DNA from 4 places in the Mesorhizobium sp. C395A genome. Region 4 is predicted to be linked to each of the others. Evidence: predicted binding sites of a transcription regulator. Region 4 holds the regulator's gene; each other region holds the start of a gene.

The links. The regulator LexA, encoded in region 4, represses DNA repair genes until DNA is damaged. The targets are predictions, from matches to a motif close to TGTTCNNNNTGTGTTCNG.
Region 1: the regulator LexA is predicted to act here: its motif matches at 1,886-1,903, upstream of recA (recombinase RecA).
Region 2: the regulator LexA is predicted to act here: its motif matches at 1,151-1,168, upstream of NLY37_RS25240 (putative DNA modification/repair radical SAM protein).
Region 3: the regulator LexA is predicted to act here: its motif matches at 1,372-1,389, upstream of NLY37_RS22605 (ImuA family protein).

The regions. Positions count from the first base shown of each region.
Region 1 is NZ_CP100473.1:1,384,430-1,387,919, reverse strand. Features, by position in the region: gene alaS (alanine--tRNA ligase) at 1-450, opposite strand, end outside; gene recA (recombinase RecA) at 724-1,827, opposite strand; gene NLY37_RS06855 (carbohydrate kinase family protein) at 2,110-3,054, shown strand; gene NLY37_RS06850 (pseudouridine-5'-phosphate glycosidase) at 3,125-3,490, shown strand, end outside.
Region 2 is NZ_CP100473.1:5,164,979-5,168,468, forward strand. Features, by position in the region: gene NLY37_RS25235 (glutamine synthetase family protein) at 1-1,050, shown strand, start outside; gene NLY37_RS25240 (putative DNA modification/repair radical SAM protein) at 1,170-2,405, shown strand; gene NLY37_RS25245 (UdgX family uracil-DNA binding protein) at 2,408-3,490, shown strand, end outside.
Region 3 is NZ_CP100473.1:4,615,905-4,619,394, reverse strand. Features, by position in the region: gene NLY37_RS22610 (DUF6504 family protein) at 1-355, opposite strand, end outside; gene NLY37_RS22605 (ImuA family protein) at 297-1,349, opposite strand; gene NLY37_RS22600 (metallopeptidase family protein) at 1,578-2,000, shown strand; gene NLY37_RS22595 (DUF1737 domain-containing protein) at 2,162-2,368, opposite strand; gene NLY37_RS22590 (HpcH/HpaI aldolase/citrate lyase family protein) at 2,432-3,313, opposite strand.
Region 4 is NZ_CP100473.1:1,620,457-1,623,946, reverse strand. Features, by position in the region: gene kynU (kynureninase) at 1-298, opposite strand, end outside; gene NLY37_RS08090 (GntR family transcriptional regulator) at 466-1,230, shown strand; gene lexA (transcriptional repressor LexA) at 1,434-2,216, shown strand; gene NLY37_RS08080 (ComEC/Rec2 family competence protein) at 2,210-3,490, opposite strand, start outside.

The DNA of each region.
Region 1 (3,490 bases), 240 kb from region 4:
GCGGTCATCGGAGAAACCGGCGATCTTCTTCCAGAAGCCGGCCGCCTCGTCATCGGTGTGATAGACGGTGACCAGCAGCTTGTCCTTGTTCAGCCCGAACTCCTTGGTGATCAGGTTCCAGGCCAGTTCGATGGCGCGCTCCTTGAAATAGTCGCCGAAGGAGAAATTGCCGAGCATTTCGAAGAAGGTCAGATGGCGCGCGGTGTAGCCGACATTGTCGAGGTCGTTGTGCTTGCCGCCGGCGCGCACGCTTTTCTGCGCGGTGGTGGCGCGCGAATAGGACCGCTTCTCCAGGCCGGTGAAGACGTTCTTGAACTGCACCATGCCGGCATTGGTGAACATCAGCGTCGGGTCGTTGCGCGGCACCAGCGGGCTCGAGGCCACGACCTCGTGGCCCTCCTTGCGGAAATAGTCGAGGAATGTCGACCGGATCTCGTTCACGCCACTCATGACTGCTGCCTTTTCGCGAAAACCGCCGGCACGGCCGGCGGACACTGGTCTCTGCTTTTTAGAAGATTGACTTGGCCTTTTAGCGGGCACGCCCCACCCTGTCCAGAAACACGGAATTGGGCCATCCCGGCAACTGCCAAGCCGGCTTCACGCTGCCCAAAAACGAAAACCGCCGGCGCGAAGGCCGGCGGTTTGAAACGCAATACTAAAGAACTCGGTTACTTAAGCATCGGATAATAGACTCGATTTTTATGGCCGAACTCTGGCCGTGCCCTACATGGCGCCGGATTCTTCCTCGAAGCCGTCGTCGCTTTCGCCGCGCTCGGGGCCGCCATTTTCAAGAAATTTCTCGGCGATCAGCCCGGCATTCTGCCGCAGCGCAAGTTCGATCTCACGCGCCGTGTCGGGATTGTCGCGCAGGAACAGTTTGGCGTTTTCGCGACCTTGGCCGAGACGCTGCGAATTGTAGGAGAACCAGGCGCCGGACTTCTCGACCACGCCGGCCTTGACGCCGAGATCGACCAGTTCGCCGGTCTTGGAGACGCCCTCGCCATACATGATGTCGAACTCGACCACCTTGAAGGGCGGCGCCAGCTTGTTCTTGACCACCTTGACGCGGGTCTGGTTGCCGACGACCTCGTCGCGGTCCTTGACCGAGCCGATGCGGCGGATGTCGAGGCGCACCGAAGCGTAGAATTTCAGCGCGTTGCCGCCGGTCGTGGTTTCCGGCGAACCGAACATGACGCCGATCTTCATGCGGATCTGGTTGATGAAGATGACCATGGTGTTGGAGCGCGAGATCGAGGCGGTCAGCTTGCGCAGCGCCTGGCTCATCAGACGAGCCTGGAGACCGGGCAGCGAATCGCCCATCTCGCCCTCGATTTCAGCGCGCGGCGTCAGTGCCGCCACCGAATCGACGACCAGCACATCGATGGCGCCGGAACGCACCAGCGTGTCGCAGATTTCAAGTGCCTGCTCGCCGGTGTCGGGCTGCGAGATCAGCAGGTTTTCGAGGTCGACGCCGAGCTTGCGGGCATAGACCGGGTCGAGCGCATGCTCGGCATCGACAAAGGCGCAGATGCCGCCTTTCTTCTGGGCTTCCGCCACCGTATGCAGCGCCAGCGTCGTCTTGCCCGAGCTTTCCGGCCCGTAGATCTCGACAATGCGGCCGCGCGGCAGGCCGCCGACGCCAAGCGCGATGTCGAGGCCCAGCGATCCGGTCGGCACGGTTTCGATCTCGACGACCTGCTCATTGGCGCCAAGCCGCATGATCGAGCCCTTGCCGAAGGCGCGCTCGATTTGCGACAGCGCCGCGTCCAGAGCCTTTGATTTGTCCACCGCTTTGTCCTCTACAAGCCGCAAAGAATTCTGAGCCATGATACATCACCCCTTGGTCGTCAATGAAGGCCGGACAATCCGTAATCCCTGCCCATTTTGTACTACTTTTGTTCTCGTTTGGCAAGAGGGATCAAATAACTGAAAAACAATCATTATCCGGATTTGTTCTTTTTTTGTCTCGTGGTTTGGTTTTCGGACGCGTTCCGCATTGGGCCAGATGCTCCGGCTGTTTCGATCGGCCGAATCGCCGGCTCGCCTGCGAAGCTCGGTCGCACAGCCTAGCGCTTGTGCGGCTCGAATAACAAAGGTCATATCGCCGGCATGGTGAAATCAGCAAAGATACTGGCGGTGGGCGGCGCCCATATCGATCGCCGCGGCCAGGTGTCGGGTACGTACGTGCCCGCGGCGTCCAACCCCGGCACGATGCGCGAGGATGTCGGCGGCGGCGTATTCAACGCGCTGCGCAGCCTGGTGCGGCGCGGCGTCTCGGCCTCGCTTTTGTCGGTGCGCGGCGGCGATGCCTCGGCCGAGACGGTTGCGCGCGCCATCGCCGACTCCGGCATTGCCGACCTGTCGGCGGTTTTCCTCGACCGCACGACGCCGAGCTACACGGCGCTGATCGATCGCGACGGCGAGCTGATCACCGGCTTTGCCGATATGGCGCTCTACGATTTGGCGTTCCCCAAGCAGATCCGCCGCTCCAAGGTGCGCGAGGTGGTCGCCGAGGCCGATGCGGTGCTCTGCGACGCCAATCTGCCATCAACGGCGCTGGAGCGGCTGGTGGGGCTCGCCGCCGGCAAGCCGGTGTTCGCCATTGCCATTTCGCCGGCCAAGGTGGTGCGGCTGATACCGGTGCTGAAGGAACTCGCGCAGGTCTTCATGAACCGGCGCGAGGCCATGGTGCTGGCCGGCGTCGATGCCAATGCCACCGAGCGCGAGACCGTCGACGGACTGCGCTGCAGCGGCCTCACCAGTGGCGTGGTGACGGCGGGCGACGGCCCGGTGCTGGGATTCGACGAAGCCGGCGCCTTCTCTATCCTGCCGCCGGCGCCGAGAAAAGTCGCCGACGTCACCGGCGCCGGCGACGCGCTGGCCGGCGCCACCATCGCTGCCCTGCTGCGCGGCCTGCCCCTGCGCCAGGCATTGCGCGAGGGCGTTGCCGCCGCCACGCTGGCCATTGAAAGCGCCGACGCGGTTCCGGCCTTCACGATTGCGACCTTCACTGAGGCACTGGCTCTTGTGCCCGACGCGCAGGAAATGGCATGAGGGCGGCCAATTGCCATTGCCGGAGCGCGACGTCCAAGCGGACGCGCGGATCTCCGGATCGGAGACCATCATGACACCGCAAAGCGCCCGCCCCTTCATCGACCTCCACGCGCCCGTGGCCGAGGCGCTCGCCGCTGGCCGCCCCGTCGTGGCGCTGGAAAGCACCATCATCACCCATGGCATGCCTTACCCCGACAATGGCGCCATGGCCGCCAATGTCGAAAAGATCATCCTGGACAATGGCGCGGTGCCGGCGACGATCGCCGTGGTCGCCGGCCGCATCAAGATCGGACTGTCCGACGGCGAGCGCGAGTCGCTGGCCATGACCGGCGATGCCATGAAGCTGTCGCGCGCCGACCTCGGCTTTGCGGTGGCGCAAGGCCGCACCGGCGGCACCACGGTCGCCGCCACCATGATCGCCGCTGACATGGTCGGG
Region 2 (3,490 bases), 2.8 Mb from region 4:
CTCGAGGGACAGCCAATGTCGTCGGACCCACGGCTGGCGCTGGCCAGGCAGGTCGACATATTGGCCGCCAAGGGCCTCTATCCCGCCGGCGCCTTCGAGCTCGAATTTTTCCTGCTCGCCAATGAGCGCGATGCCGACGGCAAGGTGAAGCCGGCGGACGCGGTGCTCGACGGCCGCCGCTCGGCCAAGACGGAAGTCTATTCCGTCGACCATCTGCACGGCATGGAGCCGCTGTTTTCCGACATCTATGCCGCGGCTAAGGCGCAAGGCATTCCGGCCGAAACGGTGATTTCCGAATACGCGCCCGGCCAGTACGAGCTGACGCTGAATTACCGCAAGGATGTCATGCGGGCGGCCGACGACCTCGTCATGTTGAAGCGGCTGGTGCGGGCGCAGGCGCGCCGCCATGGTGTTACCGCCTGCTTCATGGCCAAGCCGATCGAAAAATATGCCGGCTCCGGCATGCATTTCCATGTTTCGCTGCAGGACAAGAACGGCCGCAACGTTTTTGCCGAAGCAGGCGGCGAAAGCTGGTCGCTGCCGCTGCTGCAGGGGCTCGGCGGGCTGATCCAGACCATGGCCGAATCGATGCTGGTGTTTGCGCCGCACGCCAATTCCTGGCGGCGCTTCGTCTCGCAGTCCTATGCGCCGGTGGCGCCGACCTGGGGCGTCAACAACCGTTCGGTGGCGCTGCGCGTGCCGGCCGGCGACGCCAAGAATCGGCGCATCGAGCACCGGCCGTCGGGCGTCGACGCCAATCCCTACCTGATCGCGGCAACGGTGCTGGCCGGCATCATCAAGGGTCTGGACGAAGGCCTCGACCCCGGCCCCGAAACCACTGGGAATGGCTATGAAGCCGCCGTCACGCGCACGACCATGCCGGTCGACTGGCGCGCCGCGATCGAGGCGGCGCGGGCCTCGAGCTTCCTGAAAGAGGCGCTTGGCGAGGATCTGCATCGCACCTTCGTGGCGATCAAGCAGTCCGAGTATCTGCGCGTCGCCCGCACCGTCAGCGAGCTGGATTACCACCTCTACCTCCATGAGGTCTGAGAGACCGCCTGGAACTCGGACAGTCGTCCTGCTAGCCCGACGATCAGGCGGCGATCACTTTTTCGCCGCCTGCATCAAATGAGGTGGCGCTGCAGCCGTCTAGAACATAACATGAACGGATGAGCGCACGCACCGTCCGTGAAAAGCTGGCGATCCTGTCAGACGCCGCCAAATACGATGCTTCTTGCGCCTCGTCTGGGTCGGCGAAGAAGGATTCGCGCCAATCCGGCGGTATCGGCTCCACCGAAGGCATGGGCATCTGCCATTCCTACGCGCCGGACGGCCGCTGCATTTCGCTCCTGAAAATCCTGCTGACCAATTTCTGCATTTACGATTGCAGCTACTGCATCAACCGCTCGTCATCGAATGTGCGCCGCGCCCGCTTCGGCATCGACGAGGTGGTGAAGCTGACCATGGACTTTTATCGGCGCAACTACATCGAAGGCCTGTTCCTGTCCTCCGGCGTCATCCGTTCGCCCGACGAGACCATGGCCGAAATGGTGGAAGTGGCGCGGCGGCTGCGGCTGTACGAAAAATTCTCCGGCTATATTCATCTGAAGACCATTCCGGAAAGCTCGGCCGAACTGGTCGAGCAGGCCGGGCTCTACGCCGACCGGCTGTCTATCAATGTCGAACTGCCGACCGATGAAGGCGTGAAGAAACTAGCGCCGGAGAAGAAGCCGCAAACGATCCGGCTTTCCATGGCGAACCTGCGCCGGAAGATGGAGGAAAAGGCCGAGCCGACGTTGCGGACCAAGAAGCGCGAACGCTTTGCGCCCGGAGGTCAGTCGACGCAGATGATCGTCGGCGCCGACAAGACATCCGACGACGGTATCTTGCACTCCAGTGCGCGGCTCTATGGCAGCTACCATCTGCGGCGCGTCTATTACTCCGCCTTCAGCCCGATCCCGGATTCGTCATCGTCGCTGCCGCTCCAGAAACCGCCGCTGATGCGCGAGCACCGGCTCTATCAGGCCGACTGGCTGATGCGCTTCTACGGCTTTTCGCAGCCGGAAATCCTCGCCGGCAGCAGCGACGGCATGCTCGATCTCGCCATTGACCCCAAGCTCGCCTGGGCTTTGCGCAATCGGGCGAGGTTTCCCGTCGACATCAACCGCGCCGACCGCGAAGCGCTGCTGCGGGTTCCGGGTCTGGGCACCAAGGTGGTGGCGAAGATCCTTGAAACCCGCCGCCACCGACGCATGCGGCTGGAAGATGTCGGACGGATCTGCCATTCGATCGCCAAGCTGAGGCCCTTCATCATCGCCGAAGGCTGGTCGCCGGGCGGACTCACCGACAAGACAGGCCTGCGCGATACGATCGTAAAGTCCTGCGAACAACTGTCGCTGTTTTGACCATGCAGCCGGCCCAGCTCGACCTTGCCCGATACACTGTCCGGCTAGCGAGCCAGACCGATTTCGCCGGTTGGCGCGATGCGGCACGGCGTCTGGCGCTGAATGAGGTCCGGCCTGAGGATATTAGTTGGGGTGTCGGGTCCGACGCCAATGATCCTCAAGATGCCTTGCCGGCGGTGCCAGAGGGCGCGCAGCTTACCGTCCCGCGCGAGTTCATCGCCCATGCCGAAACCGCCTTCTGCCACTCCGACCCCGGCCGGTTTGCCTTTCTCTACTGGATGCTTTGGCGCCTGCGCACCGAGCCGAAACTGCTGGCGATCGCATCCGATCCCGACACCAGGCGGCTCGAAGCCATGGAAAAGGCGGTGCGGCGCGACAGCCATAAGATGCATGCCTTCGTACGCTTCCGGAATATCAGCGACGGCGAGAACGAGCGCTACGTCGCCTGGTTCGAGCCGGAGCATTTCATTGTCGAGCGCAACGCGGATTTCTTCGTCCGGCGGTTCACCGGCATGCGCTGGACCATCCTGACGCCCTATGCCTCCGCCGACTGGAACGGCGAAAGGCTGGCGATCGGGCCGGGTGCGGCCAAGGGCGATGCACCCGATCAGGACGACACCGAGGCGTTGTGGCTGACCTATTTCGAAAACATCTTCAACCCGGCGCGGCTCAAGGTGAAGGCGATGCAGAAGGAGATGCCGAAGAAATATTGGCGGAACCTTCCCGAGGCCTCACTCATTCCAGATCTGATCGCAGGAGCGGACGAGGCCGCCAGGGATATGATTGCCAGACTGCCGACAATGCCGGCGCCGCACCACGCCAAGCTGCAGGCGAAACATTGGCCGAAGCGCGAGCCGGCCGAGGCGCCGGACGATGACGCCAACACCATTTCCGAGCTACGCGAAGCCGCGAAAGGCTGCCGCCGCTGCCCGTTGTGGCGCGACGCGACACAGACCGTGTTCGGCGAGGGGCCGGATGATGCCAAAGTGGTCTTCGTCGGCGAACAACCGGGCGATCAGGAAGATCTCGCCGGCAAACCTTTTGTCGGGCCAGCGGGCAAAGTGTTCGATGCAATTCTCGATGAC
Region 3 (3,490 bases), 3.0 Mb from region 4:
CTGCACCCGGCGTCGCGGCCAACCCGGCGCGGACATCGAAACCCTGCTGGAAAAACCGCGCAAGGATGTCGTCCAGCATGGCGCGCTCGCCGCCGAACAGATGCGTGCAGCCGGTGACGTCGAGATAAAGGCCATCAGTACCGTCGAGCGCCACCAGCGGCGTATAGCGATCGCACCAGTCGGCGAGGCCTTCGAGCAGCCGGCGATCGGCGTCCGGATCGGCCTCGACGATGTCGATCGAGGGATGCATGGCGCGCGCATCGGCAATGCCCATGCCAGGCTTCAGATGCAGCGCCTCAGCCCGCTCGTCGAGGGCCGATATGCGCTGGGCGTTGCGGTCGCGATGGCTGATCACGAGCGGTGGGTGAGATGGCGGCAGATGATCCGAAGGCCGGGAACGCCACGACCGTCCCAGGCGCTGGCGCAGGATCCGTTCTGCCGCCAGATGCGGGAACCACAGCGACAGAATTCTCTGCCCGTTTTTCGCGGGGCTTTCTTTCTTCGAATGCGTGTTCATCGGGGTTCCACTCCAGTGTGAATTGTCCAGGCAGAGCGGTGCGGCTCTTGCCGATGCTGACGGTGAAGGCAGGGTGGCCGATCGAGCCGGCAAGCGGCCCGGCGATCGTCCGGCGCGATTTCGCTGGTGCAGCCGACACGATGAGGCGCACCGGGGCGGCGGTCGGCTCGGCTTCGCCGGCCTGGCGCAGCAGGAACACCGGCCGGCCGGCGTTTTGGGCGCGCGCGTGCAGCCGGCGCGTCGCGGTGAGGTCGAGCCGCTGCGGGCTGCCACGGATCTCGAGAATGATTGCGGCGAGCGCCGTCATCTTGGCGGCCTCCTCGGCTACCCACAGCGCATCGGTGAGTTTCGGCGCCTCGGAAAACAGCAACTGCTCCGGTGCGATACCGAACATGCCCTGCAATCCCCTGGCATAGGGAAAGCCGGCCTCGCGAAAAATCTCCGATGTGCCGATCCACAGCACGGGCAAGGGCTGGCCCTTGAGGATCAGGCTGACCAGCGACAGCACAAAGCCGGCGACGGCCCCGGCATTGCGGGTCTCAAGGCCATGGATTTCGCTCAAGGCGGCTTTCGGCAGGCCGCCGCTCAGCGCCGCATCGAGGTGCTCGACGCCGGTCGCCAGGAAAGCATTCGGCGAAGCCACGGCAAGCCCGCGCCGGATGATGGTGACATCGGCATTAGGTTCGGGCGCACCGCCGATAGCGCTGTCAGCGCGCGCACGAGGTCGCTCGCCGGCCGGCGCGGCCAGGCGCTCGGGCAGCGTTCCCTCGATCTTCGCGATCTGGCGGCGCAGGGCAAAAACAGTCTCCCGCGCCACGGCTGATGTCGCCATGACGGTCAATTTCTCTCATAATTGTTCCTGTTATGTTCTTATAGATTCCAGAGGGTGCCGGAAGAGTCAAGCGGAGTCAGAAGGAATTTATTCCTTGATCAAAGGTGGCGAGGCCAACCTTGGACTTTGGTCGCAGCCATTCGGCGCAAAGAAACAGTCATTGGCCAGGTACCCGTCCATTTGCCGAGTCCGGAGGGAAAGCCTATATGCCGGATCAAAGGACAAAGCATGGCCCGCATCTACAAGACCCGCACCTGGCACGATGAACTCTCGCCTTCGATCGAGGAGATCGAGTTTCTGGCGCTGGAGGCGTACGCACATCTGCCGGACGATTTTCGCAAGCTGACCGGCGAGATCGTCATCATGATCGCCGAATTCCCGACCGACGAGATCATGGACGATCTGTCGCTGGAGACGCCGTTCGACCTGCTCGGCCTGTTCGAGGGCCGCGGCATCGCCGAGCGCTGGAACCCGCAGACCGGCGAAGGCCCGAACCGCATCACCCTCTACCGCCGCGCCATCCTCGACTACTGGGCCGAGAACGAAGAGACGCTGGGCGACATCGTCACCCATGTGCTGATCCACGAGATCGGTCACCATTTCGGCCTGTCGGACGACGATATGGAGAAGCTCGAAGAGGCGGCGGAGTAAGGCTGTGCGATATTCAGGTGAAGCCGGCCTGCGAACGGCAGCTTCCTGCGCTTCCGGTGCTCGCGTACTTCAAGTACGCTCCGCTCCGGTTCTCGGAAACCGCCGTTCTCGGCTCGGCCTGACCTGAATCTCGACACAGCCTGCGTCGGTGCCTGGCAAAGCTACCAGTCGCTCAGCTTGGTATCCGGCCCGTATTCCTGGCCGTCGATATCCTTCACCACCGACTGGCCGCAGCGCATCGATTTGGTCTTCTTGTCATAGGCGTAGGTCGGCGAGCCGTACAAATGCCAGCCCTTGTTCAGCGCCGCGGTTACCTTGTGACAGAAGGTGGAATCATCGGGGGCGGACAGAAAGCGGTAGAGTCTCATGGGTCAGGTCCTGTCGCAAGTTCTGTCTTGTAGGGCGGGATATTCCGAAGCCGGCTTAGGCAATCATGCGCCGATGGCGGCGGCCTTCGCCAGCAGTTTTTCGGCTTGCGCCAGGTGCAGCCGTTCGACCATCCTGCCATCCAGCGCAATCACGCCCTTGCCGGCATTTTCGGGCAAGGCGAAAGCCTCTTTCACCGCATGCGCCTCGGCAAGGGCTTCGGGCGCGGGGGCAAAGGCGCGGTTGGTGGTTTCGATCTGGGCGGGGTGGATCAGCGTCTTGCCATCGAACCCCATGGCAGCGGCTTCCGTGCATTCGCGCGCAAACGCGTCGAGGTCGCGAAAATCGTTGGAGACGCCGTCGAGCATGTCGATGCTGCCGGCCCGCGCCGCCAGCACCATCTGCATCAGCCAGGGCACAAGATAGCGGCGGTCGGGCGTCGCCAGAATGCCGGTTTCCTTGACCAGATCGTTCGTTCCGGCAACGAAACAAACTAGGCGCGAGGCCGGGTCGCGGCCGAGTTCGGCAATGGCGCCGATGTTGAGAATGGCCTTGGGCGTCTCGATCATCGCCCAGAGCTTGACGCTGTCGGGGGCAAAATTATCGTCGAGCACGTCGCCGACTTCGAGGATGTCACGAGGCGTGGCGACCTTGGACAACAGGATGCCGTCGGGAACGAATTTCGCCGCGGCCAGCAGGTCATCGTTGCCCCATTCGCTGGACAGCGCGTTGACGCGCACGATCATTTCGCAGCGGCGTTTCGGTCGGCTGGCGAAAATGCCGGCCAATCTGTCCCGCGCGGCGATCTTGTCTGAGGGCGCGACGGCGTCTTCGAGGTCGATGATCACGGCATCGCAGGCAAGCGTTGCGATCTTGGCCAGCGCCTTGTCGTTGGAGGCGGGGACGTAAAGCACTGAGCGGCGCGGGCGGTAAGGTTCGCTTGTCATGGCCGATCTATGCCGCGTGGGGGCGGGTGAGGCAAGAGTGCGGGCGACCGGTTCCTGATATCGAGCCAACCGCGAAAGCTTGCGCTGCCCCTTGCCTGCCCGCGGAGGGAGAGGAAAGGAGCCTGGCTGGGACAGCGCCAACGTCCGGAAAGATGGCGGGCAGCGCCTCGGCTGGAA
Region 4 (3,490 bases):
TTGTGTCGCAGACCACCGTCTGCCCATCAGCCGCGCCGATCAGTCGCCCGAGCTGATCTCCGAGTTCCACCGGCATGTTGAACCAGCCGGCGGTGTTCCAGGCGCGAATGAGATCGTGCGCCCATTCCTGCGTGGCGGCCTGCTGCAGTTCGCTGAAGACGACCGCTGACGCGGCGCCCAGGGAATTGCCGTCGAGATAAATCACGCCTTGCGGCAAGACAAAGCGTTCGCGCATGGAGCGCAGCGGATCGGCGGCATCCATTGCTTCGATTGTAGCGAGATCGGGTGTCGTGCTCATGATCCGGCGCCCCTCCATGGACAAACGCGCGCGGCGGAGCCTGCCGCCCAAACATGCCGGCGATCTTGAGTGGTCGCCCTTGAACTGTCAAACATTATATATAATTCACCCATTGAAAGGCTTTGATATATAATGATCCGCCGAGCATTTATGTCTGATGGATCACGATGCTGGATGACGAGCAGACCTCGAAGACGGAAGTGGCCTATCGGCTGCTCAGGCGCGATATTCTTGCGACCCGGCTGGCGCCTGCCGCGCCGTTGAAGCTGAGCACGCTGCGCAACACCTACGGCATCGGCTGGACGCCGTTGCGCGAGGCGCTGTCGCGGCTGGAGGCGGAACGGCTTGTGACCGCCATCAGCAACCGCGGGTTTGCGGTCGCTCCCGTCTCTCGGGCGGAGCTCGAGGATTTGGCGCGTGCGCGGCTGGTGGTCGAACTGCCCCTGCTGGTGGAATCGGTCGAGAAGGGCGACCGTGAGTGGGAAGACGCGGTCGTTGCCGCCCACTATCGTCTCTCACGGTGCGGGTCTGTTCTCGACGATCCATCGGATGATGCGGTCGACGCGTGGTACGAAAAACACGATGCCTTCCATGCGGCCCTGCTCAGTGCCGCGACATCCAGCTGGCTGCTGCGCTTCAATGCGACGATTTCCGACCAATTGCATCGCCATCACCGCTTTCTGGGTCTGGCCCCGACGCTGCGCGCCGCCGCCGGCCGCACGGATGGACACCGGAAGGCCGTGGCGGCCCTGCGCGACGCCGTGGCGATCGAACACCATACCGCCCTGATGGAAGCGGCCCTCGATCGCGACGTCGAACGTGCGAAAACTCTGATGACCGCTCACATCGGCTACACGCTGCAGGTCTATGCCCAGAGTGAACCCGGCGCGGATGCTGCGCAGCCCCGTCCGAAAAGGAAGCGGCGGTCGTAGCCGACGCGCAGGGCACTTTGGCTTCGTTTCACCCGTTGCCGGCAAATGGGCGCAGGCGGGGCTCGCAGCGCCGAACGTTACGCTGAACAAAACGTCAACACATTCATTAAACTTTAAAAGGTTGCGGAACACAACTGGAACAGATAGTGTTTGTTCTGGGTTTGTTTTTTCCGATTCTGGTTGCAGAACCCCTGGGGGCCGCGATGCTGACGCGCAAACAACATGAGCTTCTGATGTTCATCCATGAACGCCTGAAGGAGAGCGGAATCCCGCCGTCCTTCGATGAGATGAAGGAAGCGCTCGACCTCGCCTCCAAGTCCGGCATCCACCGCCTGATCACGGCGCTTGAGGAGCGCGGTTTCATTCGCCGGCTGCCGAACCGGGCGCGCGCGCTGGAAGTGCTGCGGCTGCCCGACTCGATCGCACCAGGCCTCAACGCGGCGAGGAAGTTTTCGCCGAGCGTCATTCAGGGCAGTCTTGGTCAAGCCGGCCAAGGGCAAGGCGGCCAAGGACAAGGCGGGATGGGCCAAGGCGGTCTCGGCCGCCAGATCAAGGCGGGCTCGCCGTCGCGTTCGATGTCTGCCGGCAATGACGATGCCGTTTCCGCGATTTCAATCCCGGTGATGGGACGCATCGCCGCCGGCGTGCCGATCGACGCCATCCAGCATCAGACCCATTCGATCTCGGTGCCGCCCGACATGATCATGGGCGGTGAACACTACGCACTCGAGGTCAAGGGCGATTCGATGATTGAGGCCGGCATTTTCGATGGCGACACGGTCATCATCCGCAATGCCGACACGGCCAGCCCCGGCGAGATCGTAGTGGCGTTGGTCGACGATGAGGAAGCGACCCTGAAACGCTTCCGCCGCAAGGGGGCCTCGATCGCCCTGGAAGCCGCCAACCCGGCCTACGAGACCCGCATTTTTGGGCCGGACAGGGTGAAGGTGCAGGGCAAGCTTGTCGGATTGATCCGGCGCTACTGAGCCGGCTTGGGTTTGTACTTTTCACGCTGGTTGTAGGGCGGCAGGCCGCGCGCTTCGCGGGAGAAGCGGCGTTGCTCGTGCCAGGGGCGATACGGCTTGTCGACGGCGAAGCGGATGGTTGGCGCTGCCGCTGCCGATTGCGGATCGAAGAAGACAGCGGCGCTGCCGTCGCGGGCGAGCTGCTTCTTCGTCACGACCAGCACCAGCGGGTCGCGGCACGGATTGTAGGCCGTGGCGTCATCGATGACGATCAGGCTAGCGAAGGCACAGGCCGGCCGCGCCGTCTTGCGGTCTTTGGCAAGGGCTACAATGGCTCCGGAAGGGTGTCGGGCGATACAGAGATCGCCCATGCAATAGAAGGGCGACCCGGGCGGCAGATCGAGCGGATCGAGATCGAACCGCGTATCTGTTGCCTCGAAAATCTCGGGCGGGATAATGGTTTCGGCCCGCAGCGCCCGTTTCCAATTGTCCGTGGTGAATTCGTTGGAGCGTTCGCGGTTGAGGGCGAGTTCGCCGCCACCTATCGGCATGGCCACCAGATGTGCGTCCTCGGATATGAGCACGTCGGGCGTAAGCACCTGCGGCACCGTCAACAGGCCGGCCAGCGCGAAAGGCACGGCCGCCAGCCTGAGCCAGGTGGTGGCCATGGTGGCGATGACGAGGGCGACCGCCACCAACAGCACCGAGCGGATGGAGATCAGCCCGACGGCGTCGACCGGCGAGCGCTCGGAAATCCAGGCCGATATAGCGATCATCGCCATCAGTCCCTTGCCCATCACATAGAGGAGCGGCCCGTCGGCGCCGAACGGCATCGCCAGTGCGCTGAGCACGGCAAAGGGCATGACGATCAACGAAACAATCGGCATCACGGCCAGATTGGCGATCAGGCTGAGCGGCGACACACGCTGAAAATGCCAGATGGCGAACAGCAAGGTTGCACTGCCGGCGATGATCGAGGTCATGGCGAGGCCGCCCATGGCCAGCGCGAATTTTCGCGACAGGAAGCCGACGAAGGAGCGCTTTGCCAGCGGCGTTCTCACCTTGTCGGCGCGGTAATCGGCCCAGCCGGCATAGGCGCCGACAAGGGCGGCGGTGGCGGCAAACGACATCTGGAAGCTGGGACCGACCACCTCGTGCGGCGACACCAGGATGACGGCGATGGCGGAGATCGCCAGATTGCGCATGGTGAGTGCGGCGCGATCAAACAGCACGGCGACAAGCATGACCGCCAGCATGATGAAGCTGCGCTCGGCGGCAACCACGACGCCTGAAAT